DNA from 4 places in the Paenibacillus sp. GCM10027630 genome. Region 3 is predicted to be linked to each of the others. Evidence: riboswitches for the same ligand, from Rfam matches in the RefSeq annotation. Region 3 holds a riboswitch; each other region holds the start of a gene.
The links. Region 3 has a riboswitch for ZMP and ZTP ahead of ACFQ0C_RS34380 (DJ-1/PfpI family protein). Riboswitches for the same ligand answer to the same signal wherever they lie in the genome.
Positions count from the first base shown of each region.

Region 1: it holds a riboswitch for ZMP and ZTP, as region 3 does, so the genes downstream of both, ACFQ0C_RS34890 (DJ-1/PfpI family protein) here and ACFQ0C_RS34380 (DJ-1/PfpI family protein) in region 3, are expected to answer to the same signal.
Region 2: it holds a riboswitch for ZMP and ZTP, as region 3 does, so the genes downstream of both, pabB (aminodeoxychorismate synthase component I) here and ACFQ0C_RS34380 (DJ-1/PfpI family protein) in region 3, are expected to answer to the same signal.
Region 4: it holds a riboswitch for ZMP and ZTP, as region 3 does, so the genes downstream of both, rpiB (ribose 5-phosphate isomerase B) here and ACFQ0C_RS34380 (DJ-1/PfpI family protein) in region 3, are expected to answer to the same signal.

Region 1 covers NZ_JBHTGY010000094.1:243-8,073, reverse strand. Annotated here, with positions in the region: gene ACFQ0C_RS34910 (DUF3995 domain-containing protein) at 1-187, opposite strand, end outside; gene ACFQ0C_RS34905 (helix-turn-helix domain-containing protein) at 470-1,006, shown strand; gene ACFQ0C_RS34900 (DoxX family protein) at 1,682-2,086, shown strand; gene ACFQ0C_RS34895 (DODA-type extradiol aromatic ring-opening family dioxygenase) at 2,176-2,952, shown strand; gene ACFQ0C_RS34890 (DJ-1/PfpI family protein) at 3,028-3,630, opposite strand; ZMP/ZTP riboswitch at 3,724-3,803, opposite strand; gene ACFQ0C_RS34885 (CdaR family transcriptional regulator) at 3,913-5,043, opposite strand; gene ACFQ0C_RS34880 (glycerate kinase family protein) at 5,221-6,381, shown strand; gene larA (nickel-dependent lactate racemase) at 6,402-7,664, shown strand.
Region 2 covers NZ_JBHTGY010000040.1:34,781-42,611, forward strand. Annotated here, with positions in the region: gene ACFQ0C_RS21625 (NUDIX domain-containing protein) at 1-276, opposite strand, end outside; gene pabB (aminodeoxychorismate synthase component I) at 266-1,420, opposite strand; ZMP/ZTP riboswitch at 1,610-1,688, opposite strand; gene glyA (serine hydroxymethyltransferase) at 1,754-3,001, opposite strand; gene metE (5-methyltetrahydropteroyltriglutamate--homocysteine S-methyltransferase) at 3,041-5,329, opposite strand; gene ACFQ0C_RS21645 (alpha/beta fold hydrolase) at 5,582-6,358, opposite strand; gene ACFQ0C_RS21650 (hypothetical protein) at 6,634-7,035, opposite strand; gene ACFQ0C_RS21655 (phosphotransferase) at 7,059-7,831, opposite strand, start outside.
Region 3 covers NZ_JBHTGY010000092.1:22,267-30,097, forward strand. Annotated here, with positions in the region: gene ACFQ0C_RS34375 (glutamine--tRNA ligase/YqeY domain fusion protein) at 1-1,275, shown strand, start outside; ZMP/ZTP riboswitch at 1,349-1,428, shown strand; gene ACFQ0C_RS34380 (DJ-1/PfpI family protein) at 1,464-1,796, shown strand; gene ACFQ0C_RS34385 (GNAT family N-acetyltransferase) at 1,820-2,311, shown strand; gene ACFQ0C_RS34390 (hypothetical protein) at 2,346-2,885, shown strand; gene ACFQ0C_RS34395 (stalk domain-containing protein) at 3,147-4,193, shown strand; gene ACFQ0C_RS34400 (hypothetical protein) at 4,274-4,636, shown strand; gene ACFQ0C_RS34405 (riboflavin biosynthesis intermediates N-glycosidase) at 4,642-5,043, shown strand; gene ACFQ0C_RS34410 (pentapeptide repeat-containing protein) at 5,354-5,827, shown strand; gene ACFQ0C_RS34415 (metalloregulator ArsR/SmtB family transcription factor) at 6,035-6,724, shown strand; gene ACFQ0C_RS34420 (MFS transporter) at 6,734-7,831, shown strand, end outside.
Region 4 covers NZ_JBHTGY010000057.1:82,332-90,162, reverse strand. Annotated here, with positions in the region: gene wecB (non-hydrolyzing UDP-N-acetylglucosamine 2-epimerase) at 1-12, opposite strand, end outside; gene upp (uracil phosphoribosyltransferase) at 71-700, opposite strand; gene ACFQ0C_RS28175 (DUF72 domain-containing protein) at 780-1,631, opposite strand; gene glyA (serine hydroxymethyltransferase) at 1,727-2,974, opposite strand; gene ACFQ0C_RS28165 (TIGR01440 family protein) at 3,060-3,710, opposite strand; gene rpiB (ribose 5-phosphate isomerase B) at 3,741-4,199, opposite strand; ZMP/ZTP riboswitch at 4,298-4,378, opposite strand; gene ACFQ0C_RS28155 (low molecular weight protein arginine phosphatase) at 4,583-5,155, opposite strand; gene ACFQ0C_RS28150 (manganese efflux pump MntP) at 5,337-5,900, opposite strand; gene ACFQ0C_RS28145 (L-threonylcarbamoyladenylate synthase) at 6,038-7,114, opposite strand; gene spoIIR (stage II sporulation protein R) at 7,171-7,831, opposite strand, start outside.

The sequences.
Region 1 (7,831 bases), on a different contig from region 3:
TCGCAAAGAGAATGACGGCGACGGCAGTCGTTCCTGCTGGCCGCGGCTGGAACAACGGCTCGGTTTCCCCTTCCCTGACCGGTAGCACTCCCTTCGCTCCCCACTTGCCTCCTGCCGCCCAGTAGAAGTGGATCAGAGCAAGCAGCAGCAGTACACCTGAACCTGCCAAAACTGCAATCATAATCATAAGCCGTCCCTCCGACAAAACCTTGATTGGCTACCCTGTACCAGTATCTCTGACGTTTCCATTTGTATATTATAATTATTAAAGCACATTTAGGTGACGGGTGGATACAAAATATCCCCACAAAGTGGGGTCTTGCTTCGAGGTTGATTCAGATACTTTGCGGGCAGCCCCGAAACATATAAATTCTGGCGTGTAAAAAAAGCATGCTCTGGATTTCCTGCCGCGGTTTCGCTAAGATGGAAGCAACTACGATACATTTTTCAAACAAATGGAGCTGGAATAATGGAAATCGGTGCAACAATAAGAACGATCCGTAAGAAGAAGGGCATTACCATTGGGCAATTATGCGAAGCTACCGGCCTGTCACAAGGGTTTATGAGTCTGGTCGAAAATAATAAAACCTCGCCTTCCTTAGCCACCCTGGATTCAATTGCCGGAGTATTGCAGGTTCCTCTTGCCTTCCTCCTGTTAAAGCAAGAGGAGCGAATGAAGGTAACACGCAAGGAAGAAAGAACCTTTAGCATGTACAAGGACCAATTAAAAGTAGAGCATCTCAGCGAAGAAGGCGGACTTCGAATGCTGCTGATCGAGGTGCCCCCGGGTCTTCCTCCTAGCTTGGAATTAAGCGTCCATGAGGGAGTTGAATGCCATCTGGTTCTAAAAGGAAAGCTTCTCGCAAAGCAAGGGGAGGATGAATATATCCTTGAAGAGGGCGATACCTTCTCCTGGCAATCCTTCGTTCCCCACCAAGTAACCAATATAGGTAAGGAAACGGCCGTAATATTGATCGCCAGCTATAATGAGAGCCGAAAAGGCTGAACTATAAGAAAAGCTTCTGATCGAAGCCCTTTCGAGGAAGATACATTCGTGTCTAAGTTGTAGCTTTTCTTGCAATATCAGACTTGTTCAGCTCCGCTGAAAACTTATAAAGTCTGGTATTATAAAAAAGCACCTTGTGGCATCGAGTCGAGAATTGAGTGGAGATCACCAGCAAATGCTTCTACACACCCGCCAGTACAGCTTTCATGTAAGTGAAGCCGCAGGGTTCTACCGACACCATGCAACGCCATGGCGCGTGCTTTGGGGTCCGCGCTTGTTGGAAAAGCTAGAGGAAGTAATTCTTCCTCTAATACCAGGAAAGCCCAAAAAACAGAGTGATAACGGAAGAATTAATTCCGTTATCACTCTGTTTTTGTTTATAGCGCTCCTATTCGTCCAGTATAACGGAATTCCGAATTCCGCTATCACCTTAGATTAGAGGCAGTTCATGGAATAACGGAACTCGTAGTTCCGCACCTTCCGCACAAAATTTCTTCAGGGCTCATCGCAGCTGCAGCCCAGCTGCAGCCCAGTTGCCCCACCACCATTAATATTAGTAATACAAATATTAATTATATTTTACATATATTTATGTTGACACCGATACTAACATTGTGATAAATTTTATTTAAAGTAATCAACTTACTATTTTAAAGTTATATGGAGGAGAAAATAATGAGCTCAGGAAGCAGTATTATTTATACAATTGTACGTATCCTATTAGGTGTTATGTTTATTGGTCATGGGATTGCTAAATTCCAAATGGGATTAGGCAATACAGCAGAATGGTTCAGCAGCATCGGCTTGCCGGGATTTTTTGCTTATATTGTCGCTTATTTAGAGTTAATTGGCGGTGCCGCGTTACTCGTAGGCTTCGCTACTCGCTATATATCGATCGCGTATGTTCTACTAATGCTGGGCGCTATCATCATCGTGAAGCTTCCAATGGGACTTTTGGGCAACGGCCAGGCTGCTGGCTTTGAATTGGAGCTTGCCTACATGCTGGCAGCGCTTAGCCTTACCGTTGACCCTGCGAAGGGTTGGGGGATCGACCGTATTTTGTCTACACGGAAGGCGTAAGACAGCTACGGCCACTTGTACTATTGAAGTTGACTGGAATTGATTAGTATGAATCGATTTAATCGATATCATGTGAGGAGGCAACAATAATGGGAGCATCTTATTTTATCGGCCACGGATCACCTATGCTCGCTCTTCAAGACATCCCTTACACCCAAGACATTCGTCGGTTGGGAGAACAGCTCGGCAAGCCTGAGGCCGTTATTTTGTTCAGTGCCCACTGGGAGAAAAGAGAGCAATCGCTAACCTATACGGATTCAACGTATGAAACGATCTACGATTTCGGCGGTTTCCCGGATGCCTTATTCCGAGTGAAATACCCGGCTGCCGGCTCGAAGGCAATTGCTGAGGAAGTTCACGCACTGCTTGAATCCGCTGGAATTGCTTCACAGTACGATACTACACGAGGCTTGGATCATGGGGCTTGGGTTATACTGAAGCATTTGTTCCCTGAAGCAGACATTCCGGTAATCACATTATCAGTGAATCCATATTTGCCGCCCGCTCAACAGTACGGCATCGGCCAAGCATTAGCAGTGCTCGCTGAACAGCGTAATATCGTCATTATTGGAAGTGGAGCCACGGTTCACAACTTCCGTAAACTGGATTTGCGCGAGCCGGACCGCGTTGACGACTGGGCCAAAGAATTCGATGATTGGATGATTCAGCACATACAAAGCTGGGATACAGCCTCGCTCTTCGACTATGAACGACTTGCTCCCCATGCCCAAGATGCTACCCCGGATCAAGAGCATTTCCTGCCTCTATTCCTGGCCATGGGTGCCGGAGACAAACACCGGAAGCCTGAGTTGATACATCAAAGCTACCAATACAGATCGCTCAGCAATATGATATTGAAATTCTGATGTCTTAGACTACCGCCATGAAGGCGGTAGTCTTTTGTGCTCTTAACGGGGCCGTCTTCGCTTGCGATACTAGTACTAGTTAGCCTTCTGATTATCAAGGTTATTCAACCTGCCTGTCTCATAATAAGGGTAATCCATATTTTGCTGTACCTTCTTAGCTATTTCAGTATTCGTTAAAGATTCAATTACATACAGCCCTAAGTCAATTGACGCCGATACTCCCCCACCGGTAAAAATATTTCCATCCCTCACCACTCTTTGCTTTACCACCTCAGAACAATACGGTACTAATAGCTCATAGGCTGATGGATTCGTTGTAGCTCTTTTTCCTTTTAGAAACCCAGCCGCACCCAAAAGCAGCGCTCCCGTACAAACGGAAATTTTATATTTTACATTCTGAGCTGTTTGCAGCCAAGCTACGAAATCCTTATCAAATTGTAATTGTCTCGTGGCCATTCCTCCCGGGATAAACAACAAGTCATAAGCAGATAGATCGGGTTGCACATGATTTATTTTTATTGTCATGCCACGATCGTCCTTAACTTCTTCGGTTGTAGAACAGAGATGCCACGACACATCATCCATTGCATTCAGCATCTTCAACCACGTAATTGCTTCGAAAAAACCACTAAAATCCAATGTTGTCATCCGATCAAATAGTACAAACGCCATTTTCATTACGAACACCTGACCTCTCGTTTTTTATAAAAGTGCGCGCTCAAAAATTTGAACTACCTCTAGAACAAAAAAAAGCACTTGATCATTGATCAAATACTTTGCCCAGGCGTACGGCCGATTATCGGTGTGCTCCCTCGTGGTTATCCACGTTTACGCCAGTAACCCACCGTTTAGTTGTTAGAAAGATTTTATATGAATTTCCCAGTTTTTTCAATATTATTTTATGCTGCCTTATTAAAAACATTATTAATAACAAATCAGAGCCCCACTGCATCTGTAAATTCATTCAGCTCGATTCGTTTTTTGCTTCTGTTTATGCTTACGTTCCCAGTCAATCCATATAGCCATCTGCAGCGCCGCTGCATCCTTGAACACTTGCGGGTCACAGCCCGTAAGCTCCTTAATCCGCTTAAGCCGGTAGATCATCGTATTCCTGTGTACATAAAGTGACTGCGCGGCTTCCTGGATGCTCATGCTGCAATTAAAAAATACATCAAGTGTCTCAATGAGAGGCTCCGGCAGCTCTCCAAGTAGCCTTTCCACAAATCTGTGTTTACTGCCCGCATCCGACTGCATAACAATTGCGCGAGGCTCGAAACCAGCGTAAGACATCATCTCGTTCTTGCCCTCCCCAAATTGCAACGCAAATTCAGCTTCCCGAAAAGCAGCAGGAATTTCAGTGCGATCCCTCGTCGGCAGAGAATACCCTATGCGAAATGAGATTCCCGAAGAATTCAGCATCTCCTTCAGCCGCTCCCTTTTATCCGCCGCTTTCTTCTCGGTAATCCCGTACAGGAGAAGGATGATTTGGTGAACGCCGCCTACGCTTGCCAAAGCCTGCCCCTCGCCGGCAATTTCCTCTATTTTTCTAACAAGCTGTTCGTTATAAGCCATGTCCTGATACGTTTCCAGAATACAGGCATAATAAGAAGGCTTTAATCGAAGGTCCAACATCTGCAAATGACCATCGACTCTATCAAAATCCGAATCCATCTTAACCAGCTCTTGCAATATGGCCTCTTTTGCGCGGTTCCGCCATTCTTGCTGGGACGTCAAAATTCTCTGATTGAGCATCAGCTCCGTTGTCATCTTAACGATTTCACCGAATTCGGAAACTTCCTCAGGCTGTCCTGTAATGCCGATAGCTCCAACAATCTGCTCCCGAAACACGATGGGGACATTAATCCCGCACAGACTTCCTTTCCAATGTCCCCGGTTCGCTTCATCAATAACAAGAGGTTTGCCCGTACGAATCGCTTCCAGCGCGCCTTCGTGCCGCTCCCCCAGTCGCTTGCTGTCACCGGAAGCAATTATTTTCCCCTCGATGTCCATCATATTGATATTGCGGTGCAAACGATGCATCGTCTCCCGCACAATGCTCTCGGCTATATCTTTGGTAAGCGTTCTTATCACCTCTATCTTTCATTGTTTATTAAATATAAAAATATGTATCGGCATCACTTTATTTTTGTTTATTATAACCAATTCATTCTGATTTGTCCTCCTATATAATAGCGGTATATGGAAAGCGCAGTTACAGCGAATTTCAGCTGGGCTGCTGATAAAAAATAGAGGAAGGCGGCGTTCCGATTGAAAATTATTATCGCTCCCGATTCTTTTAAAGGCAGCATTAGTGCAGCCGATGCCGCAGCGGCTATTGAGCAGGGCATTAAGCGGTATCTCCCGCAGGCAGATACCGTGAAAGTGCCAGTTGCCGATGGCGGAGAGGGCACGATGGACAGCCTCATCCATGCCGCAGGCGGCAGGAAAGTAGAGGCCGTCGTAACCGGCCCGATCGGTTTGCCCGTTGAAGCAGCCTACGGCCTGATAGGGCAGGAGCAGCGCGTGGCGGTAATAGAGATGGCCAGTGCATCCGGCCTCTATCTCATCACCCCCGAGCAGCGCAACCCGCTCATCGCGACCACCTACGGCACGGGCGAGTTGATCAAGCAGGCGCTGGACGCCGGCTGCCGCGAATTCATATTGGCGCTGGGCGGCAGCGCCACCAACGATGGCGGCGCTGGCATGCTGCAAGCGCTCGGAATGCGGCTGCTTGACGCGGCAGGCAGCCCGGTCCGCTCTGGCGGCGGCGCGTTAAGCGAGATCGCAGCCATCGACGACAGCGCGTGGGATCCGCGTATTGCCGAATCCCGCTTCCTTATCGCCTCGGACGTGCAAAATCCTTTCATCGGCCCGAAGGGGGCATCCCATGTATATGGCCCGCAAAAAGGGGCCACGCCCGACATCGTGCAAGAGCTGGAGCGGAATATGGCCTCCTGGGCCGATACCATTGAGGCAAAAACCGGTATCCGCGTGCATGACCTGCCCGGAGCCGGTGCCGCAGGGGGAATCGGCGGTGCATTTCTCGCCTTCTTCCCCACCTCGATCAAACCCGGCATCGAAGTAGTGATCCACTATTCAGGGCTTCGCGAGCACTTGAAGGGCGCGGATCTGGTGATCACCGGTGAAGGCCAGATCGATTTCCAAACCGCCTTCGGCAAAACGCCGATGGGGATTGCTCTCGAAGCCAAAAAATTGAACATACCGACAATTGCGCTTGCCGGTTCGGTAGGCAAAGGCATTGATTCGCTGCATGACCTTGGTATTACGAGCGTTCACAGCATCGTAAACGGACCGATGACGCTGCAAGAAGCAATGGAGCGGGCAGCCGAGCTGCTGGAGCTGACAGCCGAGCAGGTTGTGCGCACATATGCCCCTGCGATCCATAAGCAGCTTCGCGGCAAAGAGTAACAACAGAAGGAGTGATTTCATTGAAAACAACGCTGTTATATGGAAAGCATGGCTTATCTGTTGAGGTGCCCGATCATGCAGTGCTTGTGGAGCCGCACGACATACCGGGCGTGGCCGATGAGAAGCAGGCCGTCCTTGAGGCACTGCGTCAGCCTATCGCCTCCCCACCTTTACGGGAGATGGTAAAGGCAACCGATCGGATCGTCATAGTCATAAGCGACATTACGCGGCCTACCCCGAATGATAAGCTGGTTCCATGGATTATTAGCGAGCTCCCTCATGTTCCGCTTGAGCAGATAACGATACTCAACGGAACAGGAACTCACCGGGATCAAACCCGCGAGGAATTCGTACAAATGCTGGGTGAGTCAATTGTTGACAAGGTACGGGTAATTAATCATCATTGTCAGGAGCCTGATGAACTGGTCAAGGTTGGCCGGAGCTCGTTCGGCTGTGATGCCTACTTGAACAAAACCTATGTGGAGGCAGATTTCCGTATCGTCACCGGCTTCATCGAGCCGCATTTCTTCGCCGGATTCTCTGGCGGATGCAAGGGGATCATGCCTGGAATCGCAGGTCTGGAAACGATTATGACATTCCACAATGCACGGATGATCGGCAACCCCTTGTCCACCTGGGGCAATCTGATCAACAATCCGTTGCAGGAGATGGCCCGCGAAATCAACCTGATGTGCAAGCCCGATTTCATGCTGAACGTCACGCTCAACGGGCAAAAGCAAATCACCGGCGTCTTTGCCGGCGAACTGTTCGCGGCGCATGCTGAAGGCTGCGCCTATACGAAGCAGCATGCTATGGCTCGCTGCGAGGAAAGGTTCGATGTAGTTATCACATCGAACTCTGGATATCCGCTTGATCAGAACCTGTATCAAGCCGTTAAGGGCATGAGTGCCGCGCATAAAATCGTCAAGCAAGGAGGCGCAATCCTCTGCGCCGCTGAATGCTCTGACGGTATCCCTAACCACGGCAACTATGCAAAAATTCTACAAATGGCCGATACACCCCAGCAGCTGCTGGATATGATCGAGGACCCGAATTTTCAAATGTTCGACCAATGGCAGGTCCAGAAGCAGGCAGTCATTCAAGTGTGGGCCGATGTATATGTACAATCGAGGCTGACGGATGAGGAAATCAAAAAATCCATGCTGAAGCCTATGAGCAGCATTGAGGAAACATTAACCGAGCTCCAGAAAATATATGGCGAAGGAATGAGCATAGCCATTCTTCCTCAGGGGCCGCTTACTATTCCCTATGTGGAGGAGTAGCTGGCTCGCAGTGTGTGATGACTTGGCTGTGGCTATGGACTGTGACCATGATTCTTACTTTACTCTGACTGTGACCATGATTCTTACTTTGCTCTGACTGTAACTATGATTCTTACTTTTACTCTGACTGTGACCATGATTCTTACTTTGCTCTGACTGTAACTATG
Region 2 (7,831 bases), on a different contig from region 3:
GGTCTTTTCATAAATTAAATATTGGCCAATTCTTTCAATCGAATCGAGTTCTCCTCCAGTCTCTTCATACATCTCCCTGATAACAGTTTGTATAATAGACTCGCCTTCTTCCCTATTCCCTCCAGGTAATTCCCAACCGCGAGAATGATGTCGAACAAGTACCAATTTACCTCGGTAGAAGGCGAATATCAGCACACAATTAGCTTCTTCAACTAGAGGTTCCTTTGATAGGATTATATTTTGATCGGGCAACGCACCTGGAAACTCATAATTCATTATTACCACCAACTTGTTTTTTGTTGTTTATATGTTCTTTCCCATTCTGCTCCTTACGATAAGTCAACACTCTGGATTTCGTTCTCATCTCATCATATTCACCCTCTGCGGTTGAGTCCCAAATAACCCCTCCACCTACACCATAGACCGCCAGCTGCGTATGCGTATCCACAAGAACTGTGCGAATTGCTACGTTAAACGTGATGCCTTCACCTGGTACCGCAAGCCCAATAGCACCGCAATAGATGTGTCGTGGCTCCTTTTCCAAGGATGAGATGATTTTCATAGTAGATATTTTGGGAGCCCCGGTTATAGATCCGCAAGGGAACATAGCCTGAAATACATCGAATAAGCTGCTCCCAGCTTTTGTATTCGCTTCTACGGTTGAGGTCATTTGGAACAGGGTAGGATATTCCTCGATTTCAAACAGCTTCGGAACCTTTATAGTGCCTGTCTTAGCAATTCGGCCTAAATCATTTCGAAGTAGATCTACGATCATCACATTCTCTGTCCGGTTCTTCTCGGATTCGAACAAAGCCTTTCTGCTCTCCGATTTGGGAATAGTGCCTTTCATAGGCTTTGTACGAATGACATCCCTATCCCAATGAAAGAAAAGCTCGGGTGAAACAGACAGGATCCGATAACGCCCTACATTTAAATACGCGGAATAATTAGTTTGCTGGACATCTCGCAAATCTTCGTAATAGGCAAAATCATCTCCAGTAAGTTTAGCATGCAGTCGCGTCGAATAGTTGACTTGATATGTCTCTCCTCGAGCAATCGCCTCATGAATCGTTTCAATGTTGTTTTCATATTCCACACGACTAGTGCTTTCACACCAATCTGATACGAAATACAACCCCTTCTCATTTATATCTTCTTCTATTGGTTTTTCGTAGACACCGAACCACACTAAAGGAAATTCTGCAGCAGGCTCACAAATGCTGAGATTTCTCTCGAAAGCGGGCGCGCATTCATAAGAAACATAACCAGCCACATAGAACTGCCCATCGATAGCTTCCTGTACCTTCTCGAATATCCCCTTAACGTTTTCCAATTTGTGAGTTTGCCAAACCTGCAGAGGTTTCTCAAATTTCAATCTCTTCTGATTAAAATCAATGATAATGTTGGATTCGTGTTTCACATGCTACACTCCGCTCTTATTCAATTGGTCTTACAAACCTTTATAGGAGTCTGTTTTGTATAAACTCCAAGGTTAATACCAAAGGGTACGATTTCCTCAATCCAGTTCACAGCTGAAGAAAAATCTTTGAAATAGTCCATGTATACATCCCTCCCAGAATTAAAAAAAAGCATTTGATCCACAGATCAAATACTTTGCCCAGGCGTACGGCCATATATTATGTGCTCCCTCGTGGTTCACCACGTTTACGCCAGTTACACATATTAAATTTATCCGAATCGGATATTTTATTTAAAGGTCTCGCTTTGCTTCCAGAAAAAAGTATTGGCAGATTTAGTAGCTTAAGCCCGGATAAAGCGGAAATTGTGCTGTTAAATCTTTTACCATGCTTCTTACTTTTTCATGTACTGCTTCGTCTGATGGATTTTTTAATGTCAAAGCAACGATTTTCGCAATGCTTCTCATAGCTTCCTGATCCATTCCACGGGCAGTAGCAGCCGCTGTACCAATTCGAACTCCACTTGTAATCATCGGTTTAGCAGGGTCAAAAGGAATTGCATTTTTGTTCACCGTTACCCCTACTTCATCCAACAAGTGTTCAGCATCTTTACCACTGATCTGGAGGCTGCGAAGGTCAATCAGCATCAGATGGTTATCTGTGCCTCCTGATACAAGATCGACGCCTTCAGCCAGCAGTGCTTCAGACAAGACTTTTGCATTATTAACAACGTTTTGAGCATATGTTTTAAAGGACGGTTGAAGCGCCTCGCCGAAAGCAACAGCTTTAGCAGCAATGATATGCATTAAAGGCCCGCCTTGAGTACCAGGAAATACTGCTTTATCTATCGCAGCTGCCCATGGCTTACGGCAAAGGATCATACCGCCGCGAGGACCGCGAAGCGTTTTATGAGTAGTTGTTGTTACAAAATGCGCATGTGGCACTGGATTCGGGTGCAAGCCTGCTGCAACAAGCCCAGCGATATGAGCCATGTCTACAAAGAATAACGCGCCTACATCATTGGCGATAGCAGCCAACGCTTCAAAATCGATGATGCGCGGATATGCACTGGCACCAGCCACGATCATACGAGGCTTATGCTTGAATGCCAGTTTGCGAACCTCGTTATAATCAATATGCGAATCGCTTTCTCTTACGCCATAAGGAACAAAGTTGTACAAAATTCCAGAAGAATTAACAGGGCTGCCATGAGTCAAGTGACCGCCATGCGCCAGGTTCATGCCTAGAACCGTATCACCAGCCTGCAGCGCTGCAAGATATACTGCCATGTTGGCTTGTGCGCCTGAATGGGGCTGTACGTTAGCATGCTCAGCACCAAATAATTCTTTTGCACGGTCACGCGCGATGTCCTCTACGATATCTACGTATTCGCAACCACCATAGTAACGTTTACTTGGGTAGCCTTCTGCATATTTATTGGTTAGAACCGTTCCCATCGCTTGCAGCACAGCTTCGCTAACGAAGTTCTCAGAAGCGATCAATTCGATTTTGTCGCGTTGACGGCCAATCTCCAGATTCATAGCCTCAACAATTTTGGGATCTTGTTTTCGTAATTGCTCCACAATAACGTTCTCCTTAGAATAGGTTGGTTAGTTTTGGGTCTATATTAAAGCAGCATGCTTCGAACGAGCAATTTTTGTCGCTTCCACCATATTGCGTAAAGAAGCAGCAGTCTCTTCGAGTCCGCGTGTTTTTAGCCCGCAATCCGGATTAATCCAGAATAGCTTGGGATCCAACACACGCAAGGCGCGTTCAATCATGCTCGTCATCTCCTCCACACTCGGAACGCGTGGACTGTGTATATCGTATACGCCTAAGCCGATGCCCAGCTTGTAGGTATTCAACTCGAAGCTATGAATCAATTCACCATGGCTACGGGATGTTTCAATAGAAATGACATCGGCATCCATCGCTTCGATCGAATCAATCATGTCATGAAATTCGCAATAGCACATATGCGTATGAATTTGTGTTGTTTCCTGTACGGTACAGGTGGCGATGCGGAAAGCCTTGACCGCCCATGCCAGATAACCGGCTTGCTCCTCTTCCTTAAGCGGCAGTCCTTCGCGAACTGCAGGCTCATCCACCTGAATCATACCAATGCCTGCCGACTCAAGTGCCTCCACTTCTTGTCTAAGCGCATAGGCCAATTGGTAAGCGATTTGTTCACGAGGGATGTCATCGCGGACAAACGACCAGTTCATAATGGTAATCGGTCCAGTCAGCATGCCTTTAACAGGACGATTGGTGCGAGACTGGGCATACTTGGTTTCTTCGACAGTCATTTCCCCTGTAAAAGCTACATCCCCGAATATAACCGGAGGCTTCACACAACGGGAACCGTACGATTGCACCCATCCGTTTTGTGTGAATGCAAAACCTGCGAGCTTTTCGCCGAAAAACTCGACCATATCGGTTCGCTCAAATTCCCCATGAACGAGAACGTCTAATCCGATTTCCTCCTGGAGCTTGATCCAGATATCGATTTGCTCCCGGATGAACGCAGCATACTGCTCATTGTTCCACTCGCCCTTGCGCCACAATTGACGCGCCTTACGAACTTCCGCAGATTGCGGGAAGCTGCCAATGGTCGTTGTAGGAAAAAGCGGCAATTCCCATTTGGATTGTTGAGCAGCATAACGCTCGGCAAAGGGACGGGAACGTTCCGGCTGCTGATTACTAAGTGAAGCGACAGCTTGCTGGATACTGCTGCGATTGCGCTCTTCCGACTGCTGAAGTGCCTGCAAGTCACGATCACATTTTTCCAGCTCTTCTATGATCCCCTCACTGCCTGATGCTATTGCTTTCGTAATAAGCACAAGCTCATCAAGCTTTTCATCCGCATAGGCAAGCGCATTTTTTAGTTCAGCTGTGAGCTTAGTCTCCCGTTCTGTAGTTACCGGAACATGAAGCAAGCTGCATGATGATTGAACAATTAGATTTTTGGCCGTCACTAGTTCAGTGAGTTCTTCAAGCAGTCCGAGTTTCTCCTGAAGGGACGCCTTCCAGATACCGCGACCATCGATCACTCCGGCACCTAAAACCTTGTCCGCAGGAAATCCGAGTTCTTTAATCAACTGTAAATTACCTGAGAGGCCATGAACGAAATCCAGTCCGATTCCTTTGACTGGTAGTGAAACCACGTCAGAATAGTGCTCTAAGGATTCAAAATAGGTTTGCAGCATAATGTTCAGTGTTGGCACTGATGCCGCAAATGTTGTATAAATGGTTTTTAATCTCTCAATGTCAGCATCGCTTAGCTTCGTTACGAGAATTGGCTCATCTATTTGTACCCATTGAACCCCTTCCTCTGCAAGCTCTTGAAGGATCTGTACATAAAGTGGGAGCAGTCGACTCAACCAAGCATCTGTCTCTGATGCACTGTATCCTTTGGATAATTTTAGAAAGGTCAAAGGTCCGACGATAACCGGCTTTCCTTCGATCCCGAGCTTTTCTTTAGCTTCCCGATATGCTGTAAGAGGCTTGTTCTCGGTAATGGACGGTGTTACGAGGGCTAGTTCAGGCACGATATAGTGATAATTGGTGTTAAACCACTTGGTCATTTCGCTTGCGGCAGCATCCTTCGTTCCCCGGGCGACACCGTAATAGACAGATAAGGGCACGACGCCTCCCTCAAAAGCAAAACGTTCTGGTATTATACCGAACATCGCAGCTGTATCAAGAATATGATCATAATAACTGAAATCATTGACTGGTATAAGATCGATGCCCTTCTCTTGCTGCTTGCGCAAATGATTAAGACGGATCTCCTGGAGCTGAAGCTGAAACTCCGATTCTCCAAGCTTGCCTGACCAGTACGCTTCTAACGCTTTCTTCCATTCTCTATCAGCACCTATACGTGGATAACCCAATACACTACTTACTGCCATCTACAAAAACTCCTCTACAATTTGTTATAAAGAAAGATATCATAGATCAGCCGATATAGTGTAACTGGATTAAACTATATCTAGATATAGTTAATAGCTATATCTAAGTTTTATTAGTATGCAGCCCTTTACTTGAGTAAGCAAAAAAAAGAGCTGCCTCGTGGCAACTCCTTCACTAATGTGTAACTTGAAGGTCTTTTTCTATGTGGGCTCCTAGTCTAAAGATCAGGTGACTAATCTTGATTTATTCATCTATTTTGGGCGGTTGGATGAGACTTGAAGCCGTTCCTCATCAATGAATTGTAAGATTGTATCATTCACAAAAACGGGGTTTTCTCTAATCATATGAGGTCTATGGCTGCAACTAGGTACTATTACATATCTAGAGTTAGGAATAAGGTCAGTAACCCGTTTTAAATCCTCTTCAGGTGCAAACGGGTCATATTGTCCAGCTAAAAACAATGTTGGGCAGTTTATGCTGCGTAATTCTTCGTTGCTAAGTTGGGGGAACATTCTCCAATCATATACTTTTTGCCGTAAGAACTCTTGCCAATTTCCACGATGTGCCTCCAGATGCCTTTCTTTCATCAAATTGATAAAGTCATAACGACCGTTTTGTAAAAGCCATTCCGGTTCAAATTCCTCGGATCCCATAGAGGCTACAAAGCCACTCTGACCAATTGAAGTCAAAGATGCAATTCTATGAGGTTGTGCTACAGCACAATGTAGTGCAACACCTCCTCCCATACCATATCCGATAACATGTGCCGTAGGAATCTGTAGTTGATCCATAAATGCAAAAATGTCTTTAGAATGCTGAGGAGTACTCCATTCAAGGCTGTTGCTCCTCGTTCGACCATGTCCTCGGAAATCTGGAAAAAAACATGTGTACTTACTTTGGAAGTCAAGCATTTGACTTGCAAAAGCTAATATCCCTCGCGAAAACCCACTATGTAAAAATATCACAGGGTCACCAACACCCATTTGTTCATAGAACATTTCCATGTTATTACATTCTAAATGTGGCATCTGTATTAAAACCCTCCTATTTTCTTACAATTAGAGTCCCTATTGTTTCCATATTAACAAACATATGTTCTTGTGTAAATGATTTCTATTGAAGTGTCCTGCCCTTTCATATTAGGAGTTGTCCGTATCGATTCCACGGTAGCCTCGTTATTTGAACTCTCGTTTCCCCTTAGAATTTAAAAAAGCCCGCTATTTGCACGGACTTTATTATATTCGGACTATGTTCTATCACGCACGTATCATATCTAGTCGATTTGTTTGAATGGTTAAACCATTTATTTTACAGATCCATTTTTTACAGATCCATTTATTATAGACTCATAATCATCAAGCCCTGATGCCATCAGCCATTTCCTATTTACATATTCAATTTTTATTGTCAATGTACCAAAGGGCTCGTCAAGTACTATAGTATCTATCGTAATTTCTACAATATTATTTTCTTGACTTTTTATCTTGGCGGTATCAATTAAAAATTTTTCTGCCCATCCGTGGCCTCCACTCCTTGTGTTTACATAAAGCTTACCTTCATAATCCTTATAAAGAGGAAGACCTATATCTTGCGATTCCAGATAATGGCTATAAAATAGCTTTTGAGCGATATCTTTTGTAAATGCAGCCCCTCCCTCCATACATTTGGTAGCGGATAACTCTACACATATCCAGCACAAAATCACACTGCGATATTTTCTAAAGCCGATTAGTTCAAATATCTGTCCATTAGAACTCGCAATGTTTGTATTGTGTAAAGAACAACCTTTCTCTTGTCTTCCTCGGAACTTTCATTTGTTTCTAACATGTCTAATATATCCTTGCTCTTTCTAAGTAATAGCACATCAGAGTATAGATCGATGTTTATCTTTTCATTCAAGCTAAGAGGCCGTATTGATTGGTATCCCTCCAAGATTGCTTTGTAGGTGTTGTCATCAAAACAATTTTTTGTTACTGCTAAATCATGTATCCTCCATCCATACGCACAATGGTCGAAATCGAATATTGTAAATCCGTGTTCTTGACTGTAGTGAACGTTAGAGGGATTCAGGTCTCCGTGAATTAATCCAAATGCCTCATTCGCTAAAGGGAGTTGATTAAAATGTTCAAACAATAGGTTTGCACGTATATTAAAAAAGGATATTTCTGGTAAGTCTAGGGTTTGGCTATACTTTTCTAAACTTTTCAGCGGCTCTTTTATAAGATAGGTTGGGCTAATTTTATACCGAGTGTATTCACTTTTAAAATGATTAGCTCTCTTGTGGAGATTCGCTATTACATTCCCAAAGATTGTTGCCTCCCTAATGTTCATATTGCCAATTTGATTCCCTTCCGCATAATGAAATAAAGCAATATATCGAAGCTCATTACTGTAAAGTATAGTGTTTAGATTCTCATTTTTTATACTTAGAATCGGGGATGCAACAGGGAGACCATTTTTATGCAGAAATTCAAGGAAATCCAACTCAAAACGAAGATCAG
Region 3 (7,831 bases):
TATCGAGGGACTTTGACGGAACCAGGCAGGAACAGCCCTTATAGGAACCGATCAGTCGAGGAGAATCTGGAGCTTTTTACGAAAATGAAAAATGGGGACTACCCAGCATCCTCCAAGGTTGTTCGCGTCAAAATCGATATGGGATCACCCAATTTAAATCTACGAGATCCTGTTATTTATCGAATTATCCATGCTGAGCATTACAGGACGGGAAATGAATGGTGCATCTATCCGATGTACGATTTTGCTCATCCTATCCAAGATGCGATTGAAGGTATCACGTATTCTTTATGCTCTATTGAGTTTAAAGATCACCGCCCCTTGTACGAATGGGTCTTGAGGGAGCTTGAGATTCCTGAGCCTCCACGGCAAAGGGAGTTCGGTCGGCTGAACTTAACTGGTGTAGTGACAAGTAAACGGTTCTTAAGGCAGCTGATAGAAGGAGGACACGTAGACGGTTGGGATGATCCTAGACTTCCTACCATCCGAGGACTTAGAAGACGAGGCTTCACGGCAGAAAGCATACGCAGCTTTATTGAGGAGATTGGCAGCATCCGAAACCAAAGCACGGTTGACATTTCGCTCTTGGATCATTGTCTCAGGCAAGATCTAAAAGCAAAAGCGATTAGCGTCATGGCTGTTTTGCAGCCTCTAAGGGTCATCATTACTAACTACCCGGAAAATGACACGGAACTGCTAACGATTGAAAATAACAGCGAGAACGAGGCGCTAGGGAGTAGAGAGGTTCCTTTTTCCAAAATCATCTATATTGAGCGCGACGATTTTATGGAGCAGCCGTCCAAGGGCTTTCACCGGCTTAGCCTGAATACCGAGGTAAGGCTGAAGGGGGCGTATTTCATCAGGTGCGAGGAAGTGATTAAGGATCGGGATACCGGTGAAATTACAGAGCTCCACTGTACCTACGATCCACTCACGAAGAGTGGTACCGGGTTTGCCGGGCGTAAGGTAAAGGGGACGATCCATTGGGTCTCAGAGAGCCACGCGATTAAGGCTGATATCCATCTATATGAGAAATTGTTGCTTGACCAGGAGAACCCGAAGGATAACGAAGATTGGACGACCAAGATAAATTCTGACTCAAAGGTTACCCTAAAGGACGTTTTAATGGAACCTTTCGTAGAACATGCCCACCGGGAACCGAATTTTCAATTCTTACGTCATGGCTATTTTTGCCTAGATAAGAAGTATACAAACGGTGAACGCCTTGTATTTAACCGTATCGTGCCGTTAAAAGATACTTGGAGTAAAAGATGAAGCAACTAAAAATCCAGTTTTGAACATTGTTTATTGAAAATATTGGTATTTATGTGTATGATTATTTAAACTCAATACTGTGTGTGACTGGCGTAAACATGGAGAACCATGAGGGAGTACACAGATAAATAGCCGTACGCCTGGGCAAAGTATTTGATCAATGATCAAGTGCTTTTTTTGTTTTCATAATAGAAAGGTCAGGTGTTCCAAATGAAAATGGCTTTTATTCTGTTTGTACAGGAGCATTACTATTAGGGGCAGCTGGTTTTTTATCTGGAAAAAGGGCAACAACAAACCCTCCAGCTTACGATATTCTCGAATCATATTGCGAAGAAGTAGTTAGAGCAAGAATTGTTAGGGACGGAAATGTTATTACGGGTGGTGAAGTTGCTACTTCGATTGACCTGGGATTGTACTTACTTGAATACATTACTGATGCAGAAACGGTACGAAAAATACAAAAATCAATGGACTATCCTTACTATCAGACAGGCAAACTTGAATCTGACTATATTTATTAAAGATACTTAATAGGGGGGCTCAGATGAACATTCGACTTATTACATGTAATGACACAGAGGATGTTATAAACATTATGATGGAACATCGAATACAATTTCCAAAGTTCATAATAGAAAAATATCCGTCCAGATGGAATGAGTTCTTTAAGAGAGAAAATGATAAAATTGGATTTTATGTTGCGTGTGACGATGGGGAGAGCAATGCAGTCCATGGCTATGCAGGATATATATTTAACGATGAGGTAGGCCTTTATGAAATAGTTGGAGTAGCAGTAAAAAAAGATTTACAGCGTCAAGGTATCGGTAAGGAGTTAATCAACACTATTTGCAACAGAGTTAAAAAGATGCAGCAAAGTAAGATTATTCTTTACACATTAGGTCATGAGATGAATGAGACTACATTAACATTTTATCGAAATATAGGCATCGACATGGTATCCCAGGATAAAGACTTTTTTAGAAGTGGTTACAATAGAGTTACGTTTATTAAAGATCTTACCCATTATGCTGATTGAGCAGGTGTATATTACTGTATTGTGAGGATTCGTGATGATAGATTTTCTATGCCATTATTTTGATGAAGCAACAGGACCTTTTCGCAATTTATCCGATCTGGAACCAGCAGAAGCTGAACAAGTCCTTAACGAAATTCGTATTCAGAGGAAGGGATTTGCGAGTAATAGATCAATGGACTATCTGACAATTCGTCGAAGTCTTGAAACGAAAGCAAGAGAATTATTTATTCTTAAAGGTGGAAAGCCTATTCGAAGGTACCCTCATTACATGACTGTTGGTGAATGTCCATGGCTCTTAGAGTGGTTTGAGAAGAGCAAGGAGCTTCGAATACCAGTTTCCTCATTCGATCCTGATTCCATAAGCTTTACGTATGGGGATTTATTTCCAACGATGAGATACGGGGATGGAAAGAAGTATCGAGGGCAGATATATACGTTAAATGAGATCAATCAAGTAATAAATGAATTCGGAATTCCGCAAGAATGGAATCCTCAGGGCAATTATGGACCAGAAAGGTACATAGAAGTACAAGTTTGGGATGATGAACCATTAACCGCCTGGCTATTGAAATAATGGAGACTATAGCTTAATTATTTGACTATTTCCTTTCCTAAGAATGTAGTAAGTATGATAATCCCTTTGTATCACATGTCTTGTTTGTTTAACGTATGATTATTTATATATTTGTCCTCCTGCATAAAGGAATTTTATGGTACTTGTAGAATGTTAACGTCTATGGAAACTGCGGCTAAGGTTTGATGATACCTAATGATCAGACTTCGATCCGTTAACATTCCAGATGGTAATAACTATAATATTTAGGAGGGTATCCAAATGAAGTTGAGTGTTACCGTTTTACTAGTCTTACTCCTGTCTTTTACAGGTGCCGGGACGCTATTCGCAGCAGATCAAAAGATGGCGAATGACCAGGTGTCTGTCCAGGTGGACGGTCGCAATATTGTGTTTCCGGATGCTAAGCCATATTCGGTATCGGCAAGCGTTTACCTCCCCGTCCGGATCGTTGCAGAAAATATGGGGATTCCTGTTATTTGGGATTTGAATACTAAATCGGTACGTATCGGTGAGGGAGATACAGTTGTAACGTTTAAACCGGAAGCTGCTATGAGCGGGAATAAGCCCTTTCTGAAGGATAATCGGGTCTATGTCGATCTTGCGTTCATTCAAGACAAGCTGGGTGCTGGAGTTGTCTGGACTAAAGAGACAATGGCGGTTTCTATCAAGACTAAATCGAATGTGTTAAAGGGAGTTCAGTTGTACAAGCAGTCAATGGTGAAGCTTACCGGCGAAAAGGTGATATACGTCGATCCTTATAAGGTGGATGGAGAGCCTATGGATGGAGACATTATTTTTATTACACATACGCATGGTGATCATTTCAACATCAATGAAATCCAAAAGGTAGCTAAAAAAGATGCTACAATTGTATTTCCAACTAAAGAGCAGGATAAATTGACAGCAGCCGGATTCGAAAAAGTGATCGGTGCAGTTCCTAATGAAGAAGGGACTGTGGATGGTATTTCCTATAAGGCTGTACCTGCGTATAATACTCAATCCAGTAATCACCCGAAAGATAAGGAATGGGTAGGGTATATTATTAAGGTGAACGGAGCGTCTTACTACATGGCTGGAGATACGGATTTGATTCCGGAGATGAAGGACATCGATGCAGACGTTGCCTTCCTTCCAATGGGTGGCACGTATACGATGGCTTACGAGGAAGCAGCTAAAGCAGCAAATATTATTCATCCGCGAATTGTTATCCCGTATCATTATGCCGATGTAGTCGGCACCCGTGACGACGCGGTAAAATTTATTGATTTGATTGAACCTGGAATAACAGCTATATTGATGAAAGAGTAGTAGGAGTTCAATAGCAACTAGGATGGGGCTGCCGGTAATTTCGGCAGCCTCATTGTGCTATATGGCAGGATGCAGAATTATTGAAGCAAACAAAGGTTGCAAAATTTTTTGAGGAGGATATGAATATGAAAGTATGCCTAGTTGTTAGAGTAATTGACGAAAATGAGTATATGCTTGCTGGTTATACTAGAAGCATAGAGTTACCTTTTGTTCCAACCTTAGGTCTGAAGTTTAAACAAGGAAGTGGTACCACTATGTGGGATACTGAACTTGGAGAGCTGAGTCCTGTTATAAAAGAAGTTGTTTATAATCTTGATGAAGAGACTGTTTATTGTTTGTTTGAGATAAATGAATCGCTGCAATCGAGTTTTTGGACTGAAATTCCAACAGATGTTCTTGAAGACAGCTTTGAGCTAAACCAATTTGGTACTATTCCCAATTAAAGACAATAAAAAATAATTTAAGGGAGTGGTACGAATGGAAGAGAAGTTTACATTTTTTTGGAGGACGCAATCGCCTTTTTAAAGATCCAAGACAACAGAAAGCATTAGGTAGAGCTGTTAAAAATTTTGATAGAGTAGTCTGGGAAAGTAAATGCAGAGAGTATGTTTACTTGGCAAATAAGGCCAAATTTTTGCAGAATGACGATATTCTAAGAGAGCTGCTTAAAACTGTTGGTACAACGATTGTTGAGGCAAGTCCCGATGATAACATTTGGGGAATAGGGTTATCAGCTGAGGATCCAATGGCTCAAAACAGATCTATTTGGAAGGGAACAAACTGGCTTGGTGAAGTTCTAACTAGTTTACGTGATGAGATAGCAGTTGGACAAAACAACAATCTGGGATGATCCATCCCTCCGAAACCAAAGAGCAGTTTGCCGCGGCAGCTGCTCCTTGGTTTACTAAACCACTAAAATAGAAAGTTAGGTCATTGATATTCAAGCATCCAGCAAGAAGTCCATTGAGGAGACAGCTCATGGGCTTTTTTATTATCACTTTGTATGGATTAATGAGAAATATTTTATACTTGGAAATGCAATGTGGGCAGTCCGTCACTACGAAAGGACAGTATAACATAATGGATAAAAGAGGTTAAATTGGATTTATAGAGAAATAACATATGTAGTTTAATTGCTATATACGGAGGGGAAAACAAGCATGAATTTAAAGGTGGAGACATTCGACTTACAAATGGCAGACATCTCTGCTTCTAAGCTACAGGATGTCAGAGCTGAGGAGCTTGATATCAATAATGTCAGCTTAGCAAAGACAAAAATTAATAACACGAACATGAGCAAAATGAATTTGAATGATGTAAACATGGGTGGAATGAAGATTTCAAATGCTAATTTATCAGATGTAGAAATCAAGCATGCTAATTTTAGCCACGCTGTTCTTGATCATATCCATTTATTTGGAACAGAATTTCACAATGTGGTCCTTCCTAAGGAAGAAGACGGAAACTTTAATCCCGAAGGACAATATAAACCAATAAGTTTTCATAACTGTAATCTGTCAAACGGGCAGCTAAGAAGCTGTGATTTATCAAATGTTGAGATCGTAGATTGTGATATTTCAGGATTAAAAATAAACGGTATCCTAATTTCAGATTTAATCAAAAACAGAGCTTGATAATAAAATACTCTTGATTTACCCCCACTATCCCTAAGTAAGCAGTTCCCATAAATTTGAAGCCTAATATCATCAACTGCTTACTCCCCTTTTAAGCCCCCTAGAAGGACTTGGACATACATCCCATATTGCATTAATAAAAGTTTTGACAATGAAAGGAAGATTATATATAATTCAATTGAATTCTTGAATATAGGTGGCGATGAGATGGATGTACCCAACGGAAGACCTTTCAAAGATGCTATTTATAAACAATTTGCTCGGATCGGAAAATGTTTATCTAGCGAAAGGCGGCTTGAGCTTCTCGACCTGCTGTCTCAAGGCGAGAAGTCCGTCGAAAAGCTTGCTCAACAGACGAATATGACCATAGCCAACGTGTCTCAACATCTTCAAGTCCTCTCTGAAGCTTGTTTGGTGACATCCAGGAAGAAGGGAACATTTGTGTATTATGAGTTGGCGAACACGGCGGTCAACGAATTATTGCTGTCTTTATGGCAAGCAGGAGAGCACCAGCTTTCAGACATACAGAGGATAAAAGAACAATTTTTGAATCCTAGTGACAGCTTACATAAAATTACTTTAGATGAAGTATTGTCTAGACAAAAGCTGGGAGAAATCATTCTAATTGATGTACGACCTATCGAAGAGTACGAATATGACCATGTTCCTGGAGCGATTTCCATTCCGATGAATGAATTAGTAGAGCAAATGAATAAGCAGCCTAGTAATCTTGATATTGTAGTTTACTGCCGCGGCCCTTACTGCGCATACGCGGCACAAGCAGTAGAGGTGTTACGTAATAAAGGGTTTCAAGCATACAGGTTGGAAGAGGGGATAAATGAGTGGAAACAACACATGAAGTCCTTACCGTTTTCGGATGAAAGAAAAATGAGGTGACATTATATCATGGAGCTCAAACAGACCGCGGTCAAAAGAAGAGAAATGCTGCTTATTACTGCTGTAGCTCTCGGCACCTTGCTAAACCCGCTCAATACCACGATGATTTCGGTTGCTTTGGCCCGATTGCAAGAGGATTTCCAGCTTTCATTTGCCGACGTATCATGGCTTATCTCCACTTATTATTTGGCCAGCGCGATTGGACAGCCGCTCATGGGCAAGTGGAGCGATTTGTTCGGCCGCAAAAAGGTGTTTATGCTCGGGCTGCTGCTCGTCACCTTGTCGTCGAGCCTCGCTCCGCTGTCTCCTAGCTTCGGTTGGCTAATCGGGTTTCGGATCATCCAGGCTATGGGCAGTTCGGCTTTGTTTCCGTCCGGCATGGGAATGATTCGTAGTCAAATTACTTCCAATCAAGCGAAGGCGCTTGGCATCATATCGATATTTTCCAGCACATCGGCTGCATTCGGTCCCTCACTTGGCGGATTGTTACTGCACTACGGAGATTGGCCTCTGATTTTCCTTTGCAACTTTCCGTTTATTATCGGTTCCTTTTTGCTTGCATGGAAGGTATTTCCAAAAGATCCGAAAGCGGCCGGGCGCGCAGCCGATATGGATTGGCCGGGCGTCGCGTTATTTTCTGCTACCATTTTCATGTGGCTGCTGTTTTTCCTGTCGCTGGCTGATGGTTTAAGTCTATGGAAGCTCATAGTCGGAGCGGGATTGTCGTTTTGGCTTTACCGATATGAGCTGAGACAAAGCAAGCCGTTTATCAATGTTGCATTTTTGCGGAAAAATATGAATGTAACCCGTATCTATGCGCAGTTTATTTTGACGAATATCGCATTTTATTCCATCATGTTTGGCATTCCGTCTTACTTGCAGCGTGTACAGATGATGGACCCTCAGAAGACTGGCCTTGTCATGTTGTCGATCGCCGGCTTTAGTGTTTTGGTTACGCCGCTGGTCGGGCGTTGGATTGACCGGAGCGGATCCAAGCCGACGCTGATTGCCGGAACGGTTTCGGTCGTTGGGGGAAGCTTACTGTTGTTGCTCATTCAGGATCAGGCGAGCGCGGTGACGATATTCCTAGTACTTTGCGTGCTCGGG
Region 4 (7,831 bases), on a different contig from region 3:
GTTTGTATTCAAAGTCCCTCTTCCCCCCTACTTCATAATCATTTGAACAGTAAGTTATACGGCACTTTCACTACTTGGTTCCGAACAAGCGGTCTCCCGCGTCACCCAAACCAGGTATGATGTAACCGTGGTCATCCAAATAGTCGTCTATAGCTGCCACATATATATCCACGTCCGGGTGCTCTTTTTGTACCGCTTGAATGCCTTCGGGAGCTGCAATCAAACACATCAGCTTCAGCTGTGTGCAGTTCCTCGCCTTTAACGCAGCAATTGCCGCATTGGCCGAACCGCCAGTGGCGAGCATCGGATCAATAACAATTAATTCCCGCTCCTGTACATCGGTAGGCAGCTTGGCATAATATTCAATAGGCTGCAAGGTTTCCGGATCGCGATACAATCCGATATGCCCTACTTTAGCTGCCGGCACGAGGTTCAATATCCCGTCAACCATGCCAAGACCCGCGCGCAGAATAGGAATTAGTCCGAGCATTCGCCCCGAAATCACCTTGCACTCAGCTGTAGCGACAGGGGTTTTAACCTGCACCTTTTGCAAAGGAATATCTCTTGTAATCTCATATGCCATCAGTGTTGCCACTTCATCAACAAGCTCGCGAAAATCTTTGGTTGTTGTGGCTTCATCCCGTATGTAAGTCAGCTTATGCTGAATAAGCGGGTGGTCACACACATATACTTTTCCCATTATTCATTCCCCTTTACGCCAAATCTTATGTATTATACCACAATTGTCCTTTGTTATCCTAGCAAGTTTCAAAACCGAATTATTCGAATAGTTCCAGCTGGCGCGGGGCAAGCCCTTCGGGATTCATCCCTAGAAGCTTCATGAGCTCCTTGGCATTCTCAGCAGCATCGCCACCCGAGTTATTGTTAAAAATAACGTAGAGCTCTTCGGTCTGCTCACTAAGACGCAGCAGGTTATCTCTCCACTCTGTAAGCTCCTGCTCGTTATATCGATACAAGTACCGTGTTGCTCTCCAATTGGGATTGCCATTCTGATTCCATCCGGCAGCATTCCTGCCATGCATACGAACGATAGTCTGCCTCGGGCTTGTTGGAACAAGCACAGTAGGCACTGATCCAATACCAGCTTGAGGTTCGTCACAAATACTGTGAACCCATTGCTCTCGGTGCATGAAGGCAAGCGTCTTCTCTCTTGTTTCTTCGGTAAACCAGCTTTGATTCCGAAATTCGAGGGCAACCGGATAGTTTTTCATGCGCTCCCTTACACCTCGAAGTATATCCACATTGCTTCGTGAGCAGTCAAACCAGGGTGGATATTGAAACAGCACAGCTTTTAACTTCCCGCTCTCCTTAACTGGACGAATCGACTCACAAAAAGCCTTGTACATCGAATCATCATCAGTGAACGGGTTTTTCCCTCTCAGATGTCCTGTCATACCTTGATAAGCTTTGACAACAAAGGAAAAATCCTGCGCTGTTTCATTCACCCAACGGCTGAATGTCTTCTCCTGCAGCACTGCATAAAAAGAACTATCCACTTCAACTACGGAAAAATGCCTGCTATATACCTTCAATTTATCCTCTGGCTTGACGGCACCCTTCTCATAAAGCCCATCATGATCTCCCCATCCTGCTAAACCGATACATATCATAGTCACACCCTCCTTAGCCGTGTATCCTTCTCTCTCCTGTTCTCTGTAGAAAAAAGCCGACGCATTTGCGCCGGCCCTATTTATTACAACGTCAATTAATAACTCAAACCAGGATACAGCGGGAATTGAGCTGTCAAATCCTTAACCATGCCGCGTACTTTTTCATGTACAGCTTCATCGGATGGATTCTTTAATGTCAACGCGATGATTTTGGCAATGACTTTCATCGCTTCTTGATCCATGCCACGGGAAGTTGCAGCAGGCGTACCAATACGAATGCCGCTTGTAATCATTGGCTTAGCTGGATCAAAAGGAATAGCGTTTTTGTTCACAGTAACGCCTACTTCATCCAACAAATGCTCAGCGTCTTTTCCACTGATGTTCAAGTTGCGAAGGTCAATCAGCATTAAATGGTTGTCAGTACCGCCGGATACCAGATTAATGCCTTCTGCTGTCAATGCCTCGGACAAAGTTTTAGCGTTATTCACAACATTTTGTGCATACGTTTTGAATTCCGGCTGCAAAGCTTCACCGAAGGAAACCGCTTTGGCTGCAATAACATGCATCAAAGGACCGCCTTGAGTACCCGGGAACACAGCTTTATCAATAGCAGCTGCCCACGGCTTGCGGCACAGAATCATACCGCCGCGAGGACCGCGAAGCGTTTTGTGTGTAGTTGTTGTTACAAAATGTGCGTATGGAACCGGGTTCGGGTGCAAGCCTGCTGCAACAAGACCGGCAATATGGGCCATATCAACAAACAACAAGGCGCCTACATCATTAGCGATGGAAGCCAAAGCTTCAAAATCGATAGTACGAGGGTATGCGCTCGCGCCTGCCACGATCATACGAGGCTTATGCTTGAATGCCAATTTGCGAACTTCATTATAATCGATATGAGCATCGCTTTCTCTAACGCCATATGCAACAAAGTTATACAAGATACCGGATGCATTCACTGGGCTTCCGTGGGTTAAGTGACCGCCATGCGCAAGGTTCATACCTAGAACCGTATCGCCAGGCTGCAAAGCTGCCAGATATACCGCCATGTTCGCTTGCGCGCCTGAATGGGGCTGTACGTTCGCGTGCTCAGCACCGAACAATTCTTTGGCACGGTCACGAGCAATATCTTCAACGATATCAACATGCTCACAACCGCCATAGTAACGCTTGCCTGGGTAGCCTTCGGCATATTTATTAGTTAACACCGTACCCATTGCTTGTAACACAGCTTCACTCACGAAGTTTTCGGAAGCGATTAATTCAATTTTGTCCCGTTGACGACCAATCTCCAAATTCATAGCCTCAACGATTTTAGGATCTTGCTTACGTAATTGTTCCACAATAAATTCCTCCTTAGGATGTAAACTTGATTATATTTGAATTGTATAAGTACGTTACTCGGATCCAGATACTCAACTGTAAGAGTCAACTGCAAGTATCGATATTCGTAGCACTACCCGAATGGGCCTTCGAATCTTCAGCAACCGCTGTGTAGACAGCTCGAGCCCCACCGATTAGTTTCGGTCTTGTATAAGCCATCTGTACAGCAGCATGGCCAATCATACGGATGGAAGGACGTACCGGAACGGCTACAGGCTTCAGATGCATACCTATCAGAGTCCCACCGATATCCACTCCTGCATGCGCCTGTATCGATTCCACCACGCAAGCCTGTTGAAGGTTTTTATAGGCATAGGATGCCATTGATCCCCCTGCCCGTGGTACCGGAACAACAGATACCTGCTCCAAGCGGTACTCTCGCATTGCTTCCCGCTCCACAACCAATGCCCGATTCAGATGCTCACAGCATTGAAAAGCGGGGTAAAACCCAAACTCGGCTCGCACGGCCTCGACAGCGGCGAACAGGTGCGAAGCCACCTCTTCCGTGCCGGAGGTGCCAATATGCTGACCCAACACCTCACTTGTGCTTGTCCCAATAACAACAAGCTGCCCCGCTTCAAGCTTTCCGACGTGAGCTAGCTCACGCAGTACTTGCTCGGCCAAAGGTCGGATTTGGCTCAAATCCAATCCAATTGCCTGATCCATAGTGCTGGCTGATTGATCTGTCTGGCTCATTGACTCCACCTCTTTCATCGGGCTGCCCGATTACGGATGAATCGCGTATTTATCTTCCAACGCTTTTACCTTGCCAATGCGGTTACGGTGACGCTCTCCATTAGAGAACTCCGTTTCCAGCCATATTTTCACGATTTCCTGTGCAACGCCGGGTCCAACCACACGTTCCCCCATGGCCAACACATTCGTATCGTTATGCTCTCTGGTCGCTTTTGCGGAGAATAAATCATGTACCAACGCACAGCGGATACCCGGAACTTTATTGGCAGCAATCGTCATCCCGATGCCGGTTCCGCAAATAAGAAATCCTTTGTCTGCTGCACCGGATACAACCTGATCGCATACAGCGATCGCATAGTCCGGATAATCAACGGAATCTGTACAATTACAGCCAAGATCCGACACTTGATGACCCAATGACTCAATAAATCCAATCAACTCATCTTTTAAACGAACTCCTGCGTGATCTGCTCCAATTGCAATTTTCAAAGCGATTCGCCTCCTGATTGTTGTTGATTTCATTATAACCGAAATCTGTCGGAAAAACGAAAAAAGAGCATACTGCGTGCTATGTACAGCACAACAATGCTCTTTGCCCAGGCGACCGGCCGTATGTCCCGATGCTCCACTGTGGTTAATCCCACTCGTCGCCAGTTACATCGGGTCCCTCTATATAAGCTATATCATAGCGGAAATAACTTTCTCTGTAAAGCCCAAAAATATTCGTGAAACGACCGGTAAATACGCCGAAACTCATCCCGTCACGTTGTTACATACTAACCCCCACGGAGCCTGCAACTAACCTTTCGCAGCCCGGAAAGATCGATGAAATCATGAAATAATGCACATCGCCGTTCACCTTAAACAAGAAGTTAGCTTAACTTACGAATCAGCTTGACCAAACAGCCCTCTATCTCTTCGGCACACTGCCGATACAGCATCACCGAGCCGCCAAAAGGGTCCGCAATATCATAATCGGGAAGCCCACGCTCCAACAGCTGTAACCTTGCACGCTCTTCCTCAGTCACTGGCTGAGACAATGCCCGCTTCACTTCAAGCTCTGCAACCAGACTCTCCAGCTCGACCAGCCGGTCTGCCGCTTCCGAGTCATCTACGAATTCTTTTAACGTGTAAATTTTATCGACGAACTGAGGAAACCGCTGAATAGCATGCTGCTTATGACCGGATGTCATTGTAAGCACCACATCGGCCCAATCGAGCAGCGCTCCCTTTAAGGAGGAAGAGGTCAACGATTCGTTAAAGCCTTTTTCCTTCAAAATGGCTGCCGCATTCCCGGATACGGGTGACCCATCATAGGCCGCCACTCCCGCCGAACGGACCTCTATATGCTGCAAACCGTGTTCTTCCAACATTCGGCGCAGTATTCCTTCCGCCATCGGACTACGGCAGGTGTTGCCGGTACAAACGAACAAAATTCGATTCATCGGAAATCCCTGCCTTCTTCATCAAGATGGGCTGCAATGAGCCTCACCCTTATTGTACCTCAAATGAATTGTTTTATGGAATCCTCAGCAATTTTTATGTGAGATCTTCTTAGACTGCTTGTTCAAGAGTGATGCAGATTGAGGCGGCAGTTCGTAGTCAAAATGCAATTTTGAACGGCCCCTATAGCAGAAAGTTGATTCCAAATGCCAGCAGGATCACACCACCCAGAGCCTCGCCATATTCACCTACCCAATGTCCTACCTTGCGGCCCAACATCAATCCGAATATCGACATTAACCCGCCAACCGCACCAAACAATATTACGGTCAAAATCATATCCCCTGCAAACATGCCGAGAGATACTCCTACGGAAAACGAGTCAACGCTAACGCTGAGAGCAAATAAAACCATTCCCCATGTCGTCTTGTGATCTATGGAGATTGCATGTTCACCTTTTAAAGAGCTGTACACCATATGTACACCAAGAAGCACAAGAAGAATACCGCCGGCCTTCGTAGCTACTCCTCCCAGAAGCAAACCTACATAGCCCCCAGTAAGCATACCCGCCAAAGGCATGACCATATGAAACAACGCAATCAGGAGGCTAAGCTTTATGATATGCAGCTTGCGTATTCCCCTCATCCCGATCCCAATTCCGAGTGATAGCGCGTCCAGCCCCAAGGCGACAGCCATTATCAACAGAGTAATCAGTTGGCCTATTATCAACGGCGATGCCCACTCCATCTTCCCCTCTACCCCCTGTCCCATTCCTAATCAACATATGCGGACAAGGAGGTAAACATACCTGAGATGGCGTTCGGAAAATGAGTGCATGCAGAACACAAGCCAATTATAACGGCTTTTCTTTGGCAAAAGTCAGCTTATACATGAATGACACGATCACCGGCTGCTTTGCGAAGCCGGTTCATAATAGCGGCCCCGAGCCCTGTTTCGGGGCATGCTTCGGCAACGATGAAGCCAACGCCAGCTTCATCGAAACCACGCAGCGCGGCGTACAACTCGTGCGCCACGCTTTCCAGGTCGCCAAGGCTGCCGCAGGCGACGACATGGTCCGCGCGCAGCGCATCAGCGTGCTCGCGATACGTGAGCACGCCTGTGCGTTCGCCGCGCGCGCGGGCTTCATCGAGCTCGCGCTGCAAGCGAGCGAGCACCCGTTCAGGGGCATCGCCCTGAACGAGGGTCATTACGCCGCGCGGCGCGTAATGCGTGTACTTCATGCCCGGCGCACGCGGCGCCTTGGCGGGTTCATGGTGCGCGGAGGCCTCGCGCACCTCTGCTTCAGGCAGCACCCGGCGCAGCTGGGCTGCCGTGACGCCCCCGGGCCGCAGGACGTGGAGTACGCCTCCGCCTCCGCTGCCAGCGGCTGCAGGGATGTACTCCACGACCGTCGACTCGAGCCCGACGCCTGTCGGCCCTCCATCGACGATGCCGTCGATACGGCCGCCCAGATCCTCCAACACATGCGCAGCAAGTGTTGGGCTCGGTCTACCCGAGCGATTGGCGCTCGGGGCGGCTACGGGACAGCCCGCAGCGGCAATGAGCTGCAGCGCCACGGGATGGTCGGGCATGCGCAGCCCGACTGTGCTGAGCCCCGCGGTCACCACCTCGGAAAGCGCGCCGGGCAAGACTGGCAGCACTACAGTCAAGGGCCCGGGCCAGAAGGCGTCCAACAAACGCGAAACGGCCTCATCGGGAGGAGCGGCCAGCTCTTCGATTTGAGACCGATTGGCTATATGTACAATTAACGGATTATCCGATGGTCTTCCTTTAGCTGAAAAAATCTTCATTACCGCGTCAGTTTGTCGTGCATCCGCACCCAGTCCATAGACGGTTTCAGTAGGGAAAGCAACAACACCGCCTTCGCGAAGCACCCTTGCTGCCTCTGCTAATTCCGCTGGCTGCGGCGAAACTGCCGAAACCTTCCAATTCACTGTCATCTTCAAAGCCCCATCCTTGTCATGAAATAGACTTTATGAACCCTCATTATTAGGCATTAGGCGAATAAAGAACCTAATTTTTTCAACATGTCCCAAAGAAAGAATCGGACTTCCGGCTGCTCAGCTGACGCTTGGATTCCATTAACAGCTTGTGCTTGACCGTCTTTTCCGCTTGCTTTGGCCGTTGCTTTTTTATCTATTGCGCCATCTGCTGCTTCTGTTTTATTTCCCTTGCCCGTTTGCATTTTTTTATCCTGTGATGAACTATTTTCTTTATTAACAGAAGCATTGAGCTCAGCGTCTGCAGCATTCGTTTTCTTAACAATCGCTTCCGAATTCACAAAGCATAGCGGGGGGAACAACACGCACCACCAATTTTGCCCTTCCGCCGTCCCAATGGATACACGAAGTGCTTCATAATCGCCTGCCGGGTATATTTGATTTCCATACATTTTGGCCGGAAAAGGAACTACTCCGAGCTCCGCCTCATAAGAATAGGAAAATCCATTCTGGCGCAGCGTTTTCCCTACCAATTCGTTTAACTCCGGCAAATGGTTGCGTACTATCACACGTGCTTCCTCAATACCTTGAGGCTCATCAACCCATTCGTTCATCTGTTCAACAATAGCATCGCGCACCTCGCGCTTGATCCATTGGTCGGCAGGCGAATCGGAATTGGCCAAAATACGCAGTCTAATCGATTGCTGTGGAATGACT